Linked DNA regions of Tsuneonella mangrovi. Each later gene encodes a partner of the first gene's protein in a complex. Links are inferred from orthologs where the notes say so. Each region holds a gene or a part of one and is shown in the gene's direction. Other genes may lie near its edges.

Evidence for each region.
Region 2: the proteins of dnaG (region 1) and CJO11_RS04845 are in contact, whole or in part, in a crystal structure (PDB 2R6A), measured with the Geobacillus stearothermophilus proteins. The link is inferred for Tsuneonella mangrovi from one-to-one orthologs. Residues at the interface, in WP_049624496.1 of Geobacillus stearothermophilus: Lys456, Leu457, Leu458, Pro459, Ala460, Asn463, Ala464, Leu467, Leu535, Leu536, Ile537, Ala538, Gln544, Glu545, Asp548, Tyr549, His552; in WP_033016901.1 of Geobacillus stearothermophilus: Ser13, Glu15, Ala16, Gln18, Glu91, Leu92, Asp94, Ala95, Val96, Pro97, Thr98, Ala99, Ala100, Asn101, Tyr104, Tyr105, Ile108.

Annotation. Positions count from the first base shown.
Region 1 is NZ_CP022889.1:181,350-186,546, reverse strand. Bases 2,209-5,197 are described here. They hold dnaG (DNA primase), read left to right. Parts: upstream 2,209-2,754; coding sequence 2,755-4,641; downstream 4,642-5,197. Other genes in these bases: rpoD (RNA polymerase sigma factor RpoD), read left to right, coding at 4,653-5,197; CJO11_RS00885 (GIY-YIG nuclease family protein), read left to right, coding at 2,375-2,755; CJO11_RS00890 (GatB/YqeY domain-containing protein), read left to right, coding at 2,209-2,269. Also shown: CJO11_RS00900 (hypothetical protein), read right to left, coding at 1-486; carA (glutamine-hydrolyzing carbamoyl-phosphate synthase small subunit), read right to left, coding at 486-1,667; more of CJO11_RS00890, read left to right, coding at 1,817-2,208. UniProt on the Escherichia coli protein: RNA polymerase that catalyzes the synthesis of short RNA molecules used as primers for DNA polymerase during DNA replication.
Region 2 is NZ_CP022889.1:963,227-967,745, forward strand. The notes cover bases 1,308-4,300. They hold CJO11_RS04845 (replicative DNA helicase), read left to right. Parts: upstream 1,308-2,040; coding sequence 2,041-3,561; downstream 3,562-4,300. Other genes in these bases: CJO11_RS04835 (glycoside hydrolase family 25 protein), read right to left, coding at 1,308-1,381; CJO11_RS04840 (UPF0262 family protein), read right to left, coding at 1,404-1,898; CJO11_RS04850 (phospholipase D-like domain-containing protein), read right to left, coding at 3,577-4,300. Also shown: yghU (glutathione-dependent disulfide-bond oxidoreductase), read left to right, coding at 1-222; CJO11_RS04830 (cytidine deaminase), read right to left, coding at 241-657; more of CJO11_RS04835, read right to left, coding at 680-1,307; more of CJO11_RS04850, read right to left, coding at 4,301-4,519. UniProt on the Escherichia coli protein: The main replicative DNA helicase, it participates in initiation and elongation during chromosome replication. Travels ahead of the DNA replisome, separating dsDNA into templates for DNA synthesis.

The DNA of each region.
Region 1 (5,197 bases):
CAACGCATTTTGCCGGTCGCGGTCAGGCATCTCCGCCTGCTCGATCGTCAAGATAAGTGCAGCAGTATTCTCGCGAATTTTGGCAATTCGTTCATTGCCAATCCTTTGTGTCAGGCCAGTCCATTGTGAACTGTCGACAGTTTCGGTTTCGTCACGAAGCCTTTGGAACGACGCGGCTACATCCAAGATCGATTCACTCGTCCCAGCAATCACCGTCCTTAGGATACGCCCTTCATTAAGAAGGCATTGCACCCGGCCCGCTTGCGTAACGCGCAGATTTGCCTTGTTCAGCTGAACTCCCAACAAGGGTTCGTCGAAGTTGATCATTCCGCCTTCTTTCAGGCGAGCAAGTGCGTCTTCAACCTCGCTTCTTTGCTTGTTTCCTGGCTCAATCGCATCATAAAAGTGGAAAGCCCCCCGGTCATCGCCACTGACCGAGAGCAAGCGCCCCAAGATATCATCTTCAAGATCGCCAAAGAGGGGCATCACCCCAACATCCCCACGAACTTCTCGAACAGGTAGAAGCTGTCCTGCGGCCCCGGGCTCGCCTCCGGGTGATACTGCACCCCGAACGCGCGCTTGCCGCTGATGGAAATCCCGCAATTGGATCCGTCGAACAAGCTCACGTGGGTCTGCTCGACCCCCGCAGGCAGCGTATCGGCATCGACCGCGAAGCCGTGGTTCATGCTGGTGATCTCGACGAGGCCGGTGGTCTCGCCCCACCCTTCCCCGACACGCTGGACCGGATGGTTCGCGCCGCGGTGGCCCTGGTGCATCTTCACCGTCTTTGCCCCCGCCGCGATGCCAAGCATCTGGTGACCGAGGCAGATACCGAACAGTGGCACGTCCCGCTCGAGCAGCGCCTTGATCACCGGCACCGCATATTCGCCGGTTGCCGCCGGGTCGCCGGGGCCATTGGAAAGGAACACGCCGTCGGGCTCTAGGGCGAGGATATCCTCCAGCGAGGTTTTCGCCGGGACCACTGTCACCCGCGCGCCCGCTTTCACGAGATTGCGGAAGATATTGTCTTTCGCGCCGTAGTCGATTGCGACCACGTGCGGCCGGTTCTCCCACGCCGCGCGCGAATAACCCTGGCCGAGCGCCCACGGGCCGCCGCCCCATTTCTCGCCCGCTTCGCGCGTGACGCGCACGGCGAGGTCCATCCCCTCCAGCCCCTGCCATTCCTGCGCGCGCCGAAGCAGCGCTGGGATATCGAACTTGCCGCTCGGCTCATGCGCGATCACGGCATTGGGCGCGCCGGACAGGCGGATGCGGCGGGTGAGCGCACGGGTATCGACGCCGGAAAGGCCGATTTTGCCCGCCTTCGCCAGCCAGTCGCCGAACTCCTGCTCGGCGCGGAAATTGGAGGCCGGGGTGACTGCCTCGCGCACCACGCAGCCGACTGCGCCCTCGACCTGCGATTCGACGTCTTCGGCATTCGCGCCGACATTGCCGATATGCGGGAAGGTGAATGTGACGATCTGCCCGGCGTAGGAAGGATCGGTCATCACTTCCTCGTAGCCGGTCATCGCGGTGTTGAAGCACACTTCGCCCACCGCGCTGCCGGTGGCTCCGAAGCCCTTGCCCCAGATCACCGATCCGTCGGCCAGGACGAGGACTCCCGTCGCGCCGTCGGGTTGCGCGCGAGTGTTTGCGGGGTCGGCCATTGGGGGCGCTCCGAGTCAGGGGTTTCCGGCGATGTCGCTAAGACCCAGCCGCTAGGCGCGGTTGGCCGAGCCGTCAACCTGTCCAATCGCGAATATTCCGGCTAAGCGCACCGGCAACGCAACCTATCCACACAGAAAGACCGAAAACCATGCTCCGCGACGATCTCAAGCAGGCCCAGATTGCAGCCATGAAGGGCGGCGACAAGGAACGCCTCGCCGCCGTGCGGCTGATTCTCGCCAAGGTGAAGGATCGCGACATCGAACTGCGCACCGGCAAGGCCCAGGGCGACGACGATGCGGTGATCATCGACGTGCTGCAGAAAATGGCCAAGCAGCGCCGCGAATCGATCCAGATGTACCGCGACGGCGGCCGCGACGAGCTGGCCGACAAGGAAGCGGGCGAGCTGGCGGTGATCGAGGAGTTTCTTCCCCAGCAGATGAGCGAGGCGGAGACCAAGGAGAAGATTGCCGCGATCAAGGCCGAACTCGGTGCGGAAAGCATGAAGGACATGGGCCGCGTGATGGGCGAACTGAAGGCCCGCCACGGCACCCAGCTCGACATGAGCAAGGCCAGCGGCTGGGTGAAGGAAGCGCTTTCCTGAGGCGCACCTGACTCCTCTCGACTTAGCTGTGTGCTAGGGGCACACTGGCTACCCTTTCACCGTTCGTGTCGAGCGTAGTCGAGACACGTTGCCTTGGACTAACCGATGCCCTTCTGGTGTTACATCCTCGAATGCGCCGATGGGGTATACTACACGGGGCACACCGATGACCTGGAACGGCGCATCGCCGAACACAGCGTGGGCGGATTTTGCAGATTCACCTCCGCCCGTCGCCCGGTGGAGCTAATCTGGGCAGACGAATTTCCTACGCGCGAAGAAGCCCTCGCAAGCGAGTTGCGGATCAAAAAATGGTCGCGCGCAAAGAAGGAGGCGCTTGCTGCAGGAGACTGGGGCAAGCTCTCGTTCTATTCGAAACCTCCGCGCGAGCGCCTCTCGACTTCGCTCGAGGCGAACGGCTGTTGTGGCAGTCATTCCCATTCCGTTCGTATCGAGCGTAGTCGAGACACCAAGCGGGCAGACAACTGATGCTCTCACCCCAATGGCTTGATGAACTGCGTGCGCGGGTGACGCTTTCGAGCGTTATCGGCCGCACGACCAAGCTGCAGAAGGCGGGACACGAATGGAAGGCGTGCTGCCCATTCCACAATGAGAAGACGCCAAGCTTCACGGTTTCCGATCAAAAAGGGTTCTACCACTGCTTCGGTTGCGGGGCGCACGGCGACGTGATCCGGTGGATGACGGACCAGCGCGGGCTGTCGTTCATGGATGCAGTGAAGGAACTCGCCGCCGAAGCCGGGATGGAAGTCCCCGCCCCCGATCCGCGCGCAGCGCAGCAGGCCGAACAGCGCGCGACGCTCAATGATGTGTGCGAGGCGGCGCAGGCGTGGTTCGTCGCGAGCCTTGCAGGCGAACGCGGGGGCCATGCCCGCGAGTATCTCGCCAAGCGCGGGTTCAATGCGCGCACGATCGAGCGATTCGGCTTCGGCTATGCCCCGGTCGACCGGCAGGCGCTCAAGGCCGCGGTCTCGCAGTTCGAGGAACCGCTGCTGATCGAGGCGGGCCTGCGCATCGCGGTCGATGACAAGGAACCCTACGATCGGTTTCGCGACCGGCTGATGCTGCCGATCCAGGATGCGCGCGGCCGGGTGATCGGCTTCGGCGGGCGGATCCTGCAGGCCGACAGCAAGGCACCCAAGTATCTCAACAGCCCCGACACTCCGCTGTTCGACAAGGGGCGCACGCTCTACAACTTGCACCGCGCCGGGCCGGCCAGCCGCCAGACCAAGCGCATGGTGGTGGTCGAAGGCTACATGGACGTGATCGCACTCGCTGCAGCGGGGATGGAAGATGCGGTCGCGCCGATGGGCACCGCGCTCACCGATCGGCAACTCGCACTGCTGTGGCGCATGGTCGACACGCCGATCCTGTGCTTCGACGGCGACGCGGCGGGCCAGCGCGCAGCAATGCGTGCGATCCAGCGTGCTTTGCCCTTGTTGCAGCCGGGCCACTCGCTGGGGATTGTCCGCTTGCCCACCGGACTCGATCCGGACGACCTGATCAAGCAAAGCGGCGCGAAGGCGATGGAGGAGTTGCTCGCCAGCCCCGCCTCGTTGCTCGACACTTTGTGGGAGGCGGAGCGCAATGCCCAGCCGCTGAACACGCCGGAGGACAAGGCCGGCCTGAAGGCCCGGCTCCTCACCCATGTCGACACGATCGAGCACCCTGACATCAAGGCGCTTTACCGCCGCGAACTTCTCGAGAAGTTTTCCGCCTTCGCGTTCCCGCCCCGCGCTGCCCGATCGCAACGCGACTGGAAAAGCGGGATCGCCAAGCCGGCCGCTCCGCCACTTTCTCCAGAGGCAGCATCGCGCCTCAGGGCCGTCACCGGTGGCGGTGCGCGCGACGGACTGGCGGCGGCAGTGATTGCCGGGCTCCTGCGCTTTCCTGACCAGATTCTCGCCCATGCCGACGAGCTCCATCGGTTCGCCAACCATGACGGCAGAATCGGTCCTGCAATAGATTCGTTGATTGAAGCGGCCGAAATGCTTGATCCCGGCAGCGAAACGCCCATATCGGCTCCACAGGGCTTGTCGCCGCCACCGGATAACACCCGTTTCGCCTTCCTGCGAGAAGGCACCGATCCGCAAGAGGCGCGCGAGGTTCTGGCTGAAGCCATATCGCTGCTGGTCGAAAGACCTGCGCTGGAGGCTGCTATCGAAGCAGCTACGGCGCGGTTCGAGGCCGATCCCGAAGGTTCGTTTGCCGAACAAAAACGCCTGAGGGAACGAATGCTGGAAAATCAGCGGCGACTAGGGCAAATGGCGAGCAAACGGGCCGCGCAGGCGGCTCATGATGATTCAGACGTTCCGACAGCGGATAAACCCCGCCAACCGGACGAAAGCACGGGTTGATACTGGACCAGATGGCAAGCGACGACGGCAACGGCAAGGACGACGCCCCCCTCATCGATCTCAACGAAGCTTCGATCAAGAAGCTGATTACCCGCGCCAAGCGGCGCGGCTACGTGACGGTCGACGAACTCAACGAGGCGCTCCCGCAAGACCAGCTCTCTTCGGAGCAGATCGAGGACGTGATGTCAGCGATCAGCGAGATGGGCGTCAATATCGTCGAGAAGGACGAGGACGCCGAGGACGACAGTGACAGCGACGACGACGTCGAGGAACTGGGAGCGTCCGACGACAACGAAGACGAAACGGCGACTGCCAAGAAGGCCAAGCCCGCCGCCAAGAAGAAGGAAACCGTCGAGCGCACCGACGATCCGGTGCGGATGTACCTGCGCGAAATGGGCGCGGTCGAACTGCTCAGCCGCGAGGGCGAAATCGCCATCGCCAAGCGGATCGAGGCCGGACGCGACACGATGATCATCGGTCTGTGCGAAAGCCCGATCACCTTCCATGCGATCATCCAATGGTCCGAAGCGCTCAACAACGAAGAGATGCAACTGCG
Region 2 (4,519 bases), 780 kb from region 1 along the record:
CTCGGCATCCTCTCGCGCGGCGAGGCCTACAACGATTCGGGCACCTTCCTGTCGGTTCACGAATACAAGAACCTTGCTCGCTGGGTCGACGAGATCGATGCACGCCCGGCGGTGCGGCGCGGCAGGCTCGTCAACCGCGCGGTTATGCCCGAACGCCACTCTGCCGCCGACTTCGATGCACTCGACCCGGAAGTTCTGGCAGTCAAACCCCGAAAGAGCTGATCGCGGGCGCCTGCCGCCTCAGTCGAGGCTTCCCGGCCCGAATGCGTGCGGCAGCAGCGCGCTCAGCCGAACAGTGCGCACCTCATCCGGCGCGACGCACAGCACTTCCGGATCGGTCCCACCGAGCTGGGCGAGCTCGTTGAGCACCTGGCGGCAACGCCCACATGGCGTGATCGGCGCACCCCCTCCACGTTCGTGAGGCCCGACGACCACAACCTTGACCAGGCCGCCGCGCACCCCGCCGTCCATTGCCTTGGCAACCGCGACGGTTTCCGCACACAGCGCAAGGCCATAGCTGGCGTTCTCGATGTTGGTCCCGGTCACCACCGAGCCGTCGGCAAACAGCAGCGCCGACCCCACCGCGTATTGCGAATACGGTGAATACGAACTTTCGGCAGCGGCACGCGCGGCGTTGATCAGGTCTGCGTCGGTCATCGCTCCTCCCTACCCCAATTGCTCACGGCTGCACCACTACCCAGCGAATCGGTTCGCCCGCAGCGGGGGTTTCGAGGCGCCCGTTTGCCGTCCACAGCAGCCAGGGACGCCCGGCGTATGTCGGCTGGAACCGCGTGCCGACGACCCACAGGCTGCGATCGAGCCTTCCGGCGAGGTGATAGCGATCCTCGAATCTGCGCGAGACTTTGAGGATCGCGCGCTTGCCGGCGTGCGCTTCGATCTGGTTGATGAGCGTCATCAGTTCGCTCTCGACTGCCGCATCGCGCACCTTCTTAGGGCACTTGTCGGCCGTGCGGTCGAGCGCAATCACCGGCGGCAGCAGCCGCGGTTCGCGCGGAACGATCGTGACGAAGTTGGCCGATTGCGGATCGGCAGTCAGGCACGGGTCGAAATCGTGCACCGCCCCGACCTTGAGTCCGGCAGCCTGTGCAGCATCGATGTTGGAAGCAAACCTGGCGTCGGTCCGGTTCGCGCCGCTGCTGGCGTCGAGATAAACGAATTCGGCTCCCAGCGCCCGCAAGGTGCGGAACTTTACCGCGCCGTCCGACGCACCGATCTCTGCGCCCTGCTCCGGATAGTCGGCGGTCGACGGAGTCCAGTGGAGCAACTGCCACCACAACCAGCCAGCCCCGATCAGCCCGGCAAGCAGCACTGCCCCGGCAAGGCGTCCACGCCAGCCAAAGCCTTTCTTCCTGCGTGCCACGATTCGCGATCCCTGTTCTTGCTCAGCCCTTGATATGGAGCACGCAGATCAGCGTGAACAGCCTCCGCGCGGTCGCATGGTCGGTCTCGACCTTGCCCTCCAGCCGTTCGATCAACAGCTCTGCGGCATCGTTGTGGATCGCCCGGCGCGCCATGTCGATGGTCTCGATTTCCTGCGCGGTCGCCTTGCGGATTGCCTGGTAATAACTGTCGCAGATCGCGAAATACTCGCGGATCGGGCGGCGAAACCGTGCAAGGCCGAGCACCAGCGTCTCGAGCGGCTCGCCAGCTTCCGTTGCGATCGCCATCGCCAGCCTCCCGTCGGGCACCGACAGTGCCAGGTTGTATGGCCCGTCGTGCCCCGCCTCCACCGAACGGATGGGCTTGAACGCGTTTTCCTCGATCAGGTCGTAGATCGCGACCCGCCGTTCCTGCTCGACATCGGCGTTGCGCCACAGGATCGTGTCCTCGTCGAGCGAGATGTGGGCGATACGCCAGGAGGGCTTGAATTCGGACATTGTCGCAGCCCAGCCTTTCGCAGACCTGCACAGGCTGCGGCAAGGCCTAACCGCGTTCATCCCCGCTATCCACAGACGTGAACACCCGGCTCGGACGGCACCACACTTGCCAAGACTCAACGGGCGTGCGCAATAGACCGACATGCCCGACCAGAACCTGCTCACGCGCCCAGACCACACCGCCGCCACCAGCCCGGCGATTCGCGCGTTGCCTGCCAATATCGAGGCCGAGGCGGCCTTTCTCGGGGCAATCCTGATCGACAACCGCGTGCTGGAAGAGCTGGCGACCCCGCTCCACGCATCCCATTTCTTCGAACCCGTCCACCAGCGCGTGTTCGAACGTATCGTCGCGCTGCTCGATCGCAATGCAGTGGTCACGCCGGTGACGCTCAAGCCCTATTTCGAGGCCGACGAAGCGCTCAAGGAACTCGGCGGGATCACCTATCTCGCGCGCCTGACCGCCGACGGGCAGGGGCTGCTCGCCCCGCGCGAACTGGCCGAACAGATCTACGACCTCGCGTTGCTGCGCGAACTGGTGACGGTCGGTCGCAACCTCGTGGAAGGCGCGCTCGATACCAGCGAATCGGTCGCTCCGCTCGAGCAGATCGAGAACGCGGAGGCCGCGCTGTTCCAGGTGGCCGAAGGCGCATCGAGCCAGAACGAGGCATCAAGCTTTGGCCAGGCGACCACCAAGGCGCTGGGGCAGATCGAAAAGGCGATCAGCTCGGGCGGCCACATCGCCGGCAAGACCACCGGCTTTACCTCGATCAACGACAAGATCGGCGGCCTGCACGATTCCGACCTGGTGATCCTCGCCGGGCGCCCGGGCATGGGCAAGACCTCGCTGGCAACCAACATCGCGTTCAACTGCGCCAGCCGCCTGCTGCGCGACCGGTCGGACGGGATAGACGAGAAGGCCTCGGTCGGCGCGGGCGTCGCCTTTTTCAGCCTCGAAATGAGCGCAGACCAGCTCGCTACCCGCATCCTTGCAGAAGTCGCGGAGATTTCCAGCGAAGCGCTGCGCATGGGCAAGCTGAGCCGCGACGAGTTCCAGCAACTCAGCTTCGCCAGCCAGAAGCTCGCCGACCTGCCGCTCTACATCGACGACACCCCGGCGCTGTCGATCGCCGCGCTGCGCACCCGCGCCCGCCGCTTGAAGCGACGCCACGACATCGGTCTGATCGTGGTCGACTACCTGCAATTGCTGCAAGGATCGGGTCGCGCAAACGACAACCGGGTGAACGAGATTTCGGAAATCAGCCGCGGCCTCAAGACGCTGGCGAAAGAGCTCGAGGTACCTGTGGTAGCGCTGTCGCAGCTCAGCCGCGCGGTCGAACAGCGCGACGACAAGCGCCCGATGCTGTCCGACCTGCGCGAATCCGGCTCGATCGAGCAGGACGCTGACATGGTATGGTTCGTCTTCCGCGAGGACTATTACATCGCCGCGAAAGAACCCAAGGTCCCGCAGGCCGAAGACGATGCCAGCGTCCACGATGCCCACGCATCATGGGCAAGCGAAATGGAACGGGTGCACGGGATTGCCGAACTGATCGTCGCCAAGCAACGTCACGGCGCGACCGGCAAGGTCCGCCTGAAGTTCGAGGCGAAGTATACCAAGTTCTCCGACCTTGCGCAGGACGATCGGCGCTACGGCTACGACTGATCGGTATTTGCCCTGCTATTCCCCCAGGTCGAGCCGCCGGGTAACCGTGTAATCGACTACGGTCACGAGGAACCACGCCAGCCACCAGCGCACGCGGCTGAACACATTGGCCCGGCGTTTATGGAGCGATGGCGTGATTTCTTCCGAACCGGAGCGGTGGAATGCGATATGCTCGCGCATCCGCTCGGCCAGGGCGGGATCCTCGATCCGCAGCATGATCTCGAGATTGAGATAGAGACTGCGCATGTCGAAATTGGCACTCCCGACATAGGTCACATCGCCGACCACGATCAGCTTTTCGTGCAGCTTGCACGCTGTGAATTCCCAGATCCGCGCGCGCCGCTTGAGCAGGTAGTTGTAGAGCGATCTGGCTGCACCGATGGTCGCGCCGTTGTCGCTCTTGCCGGCCAGCACCAGTCGCACTTCGCCGCGACGGGCGACGTGCCCGATCCGCCGCATCAGCCAGTAAGGCGGCGAGAAATAGGCCATCACCATGTCGAGACGATCCGCTTCAACCATGTCGCGCGCGACATGGCGGGCCCAGGTGGACAGCATGCGCGTGGGTCCACCGATCACCACGCTGACCGCGCCGGACCCGGGCTGCCACTCACGCACCATGCGACGGATGGCGAGCCAGTTTCCGCTCGGGCTGGCGACCCATTTTTTCAGCTCGCCGAACCAGCGCGAAAGGTCGGCGACGACCGGGCCGCGCACAGTCACTCCAAGGTCGTTCCACCCGTCATCGGCGGCCGACGCGAAATAGTCGTCTTCGATATTGAACCCGCCGAGCATGGCTTCCCGCCCGTCGGCGATTGCGATCTTCTGGTGGTTGCGGATAAGGTAGCGCTGGCCCCATCGCGGCGAAAACTCGAAGAACCGCCCACCTGCCTCCACCAGTGGTGCGAAGAAGCGCGGGCCGGCGTCCGCGCCGAATCCGTCGACGATCAGCTGCACGTCG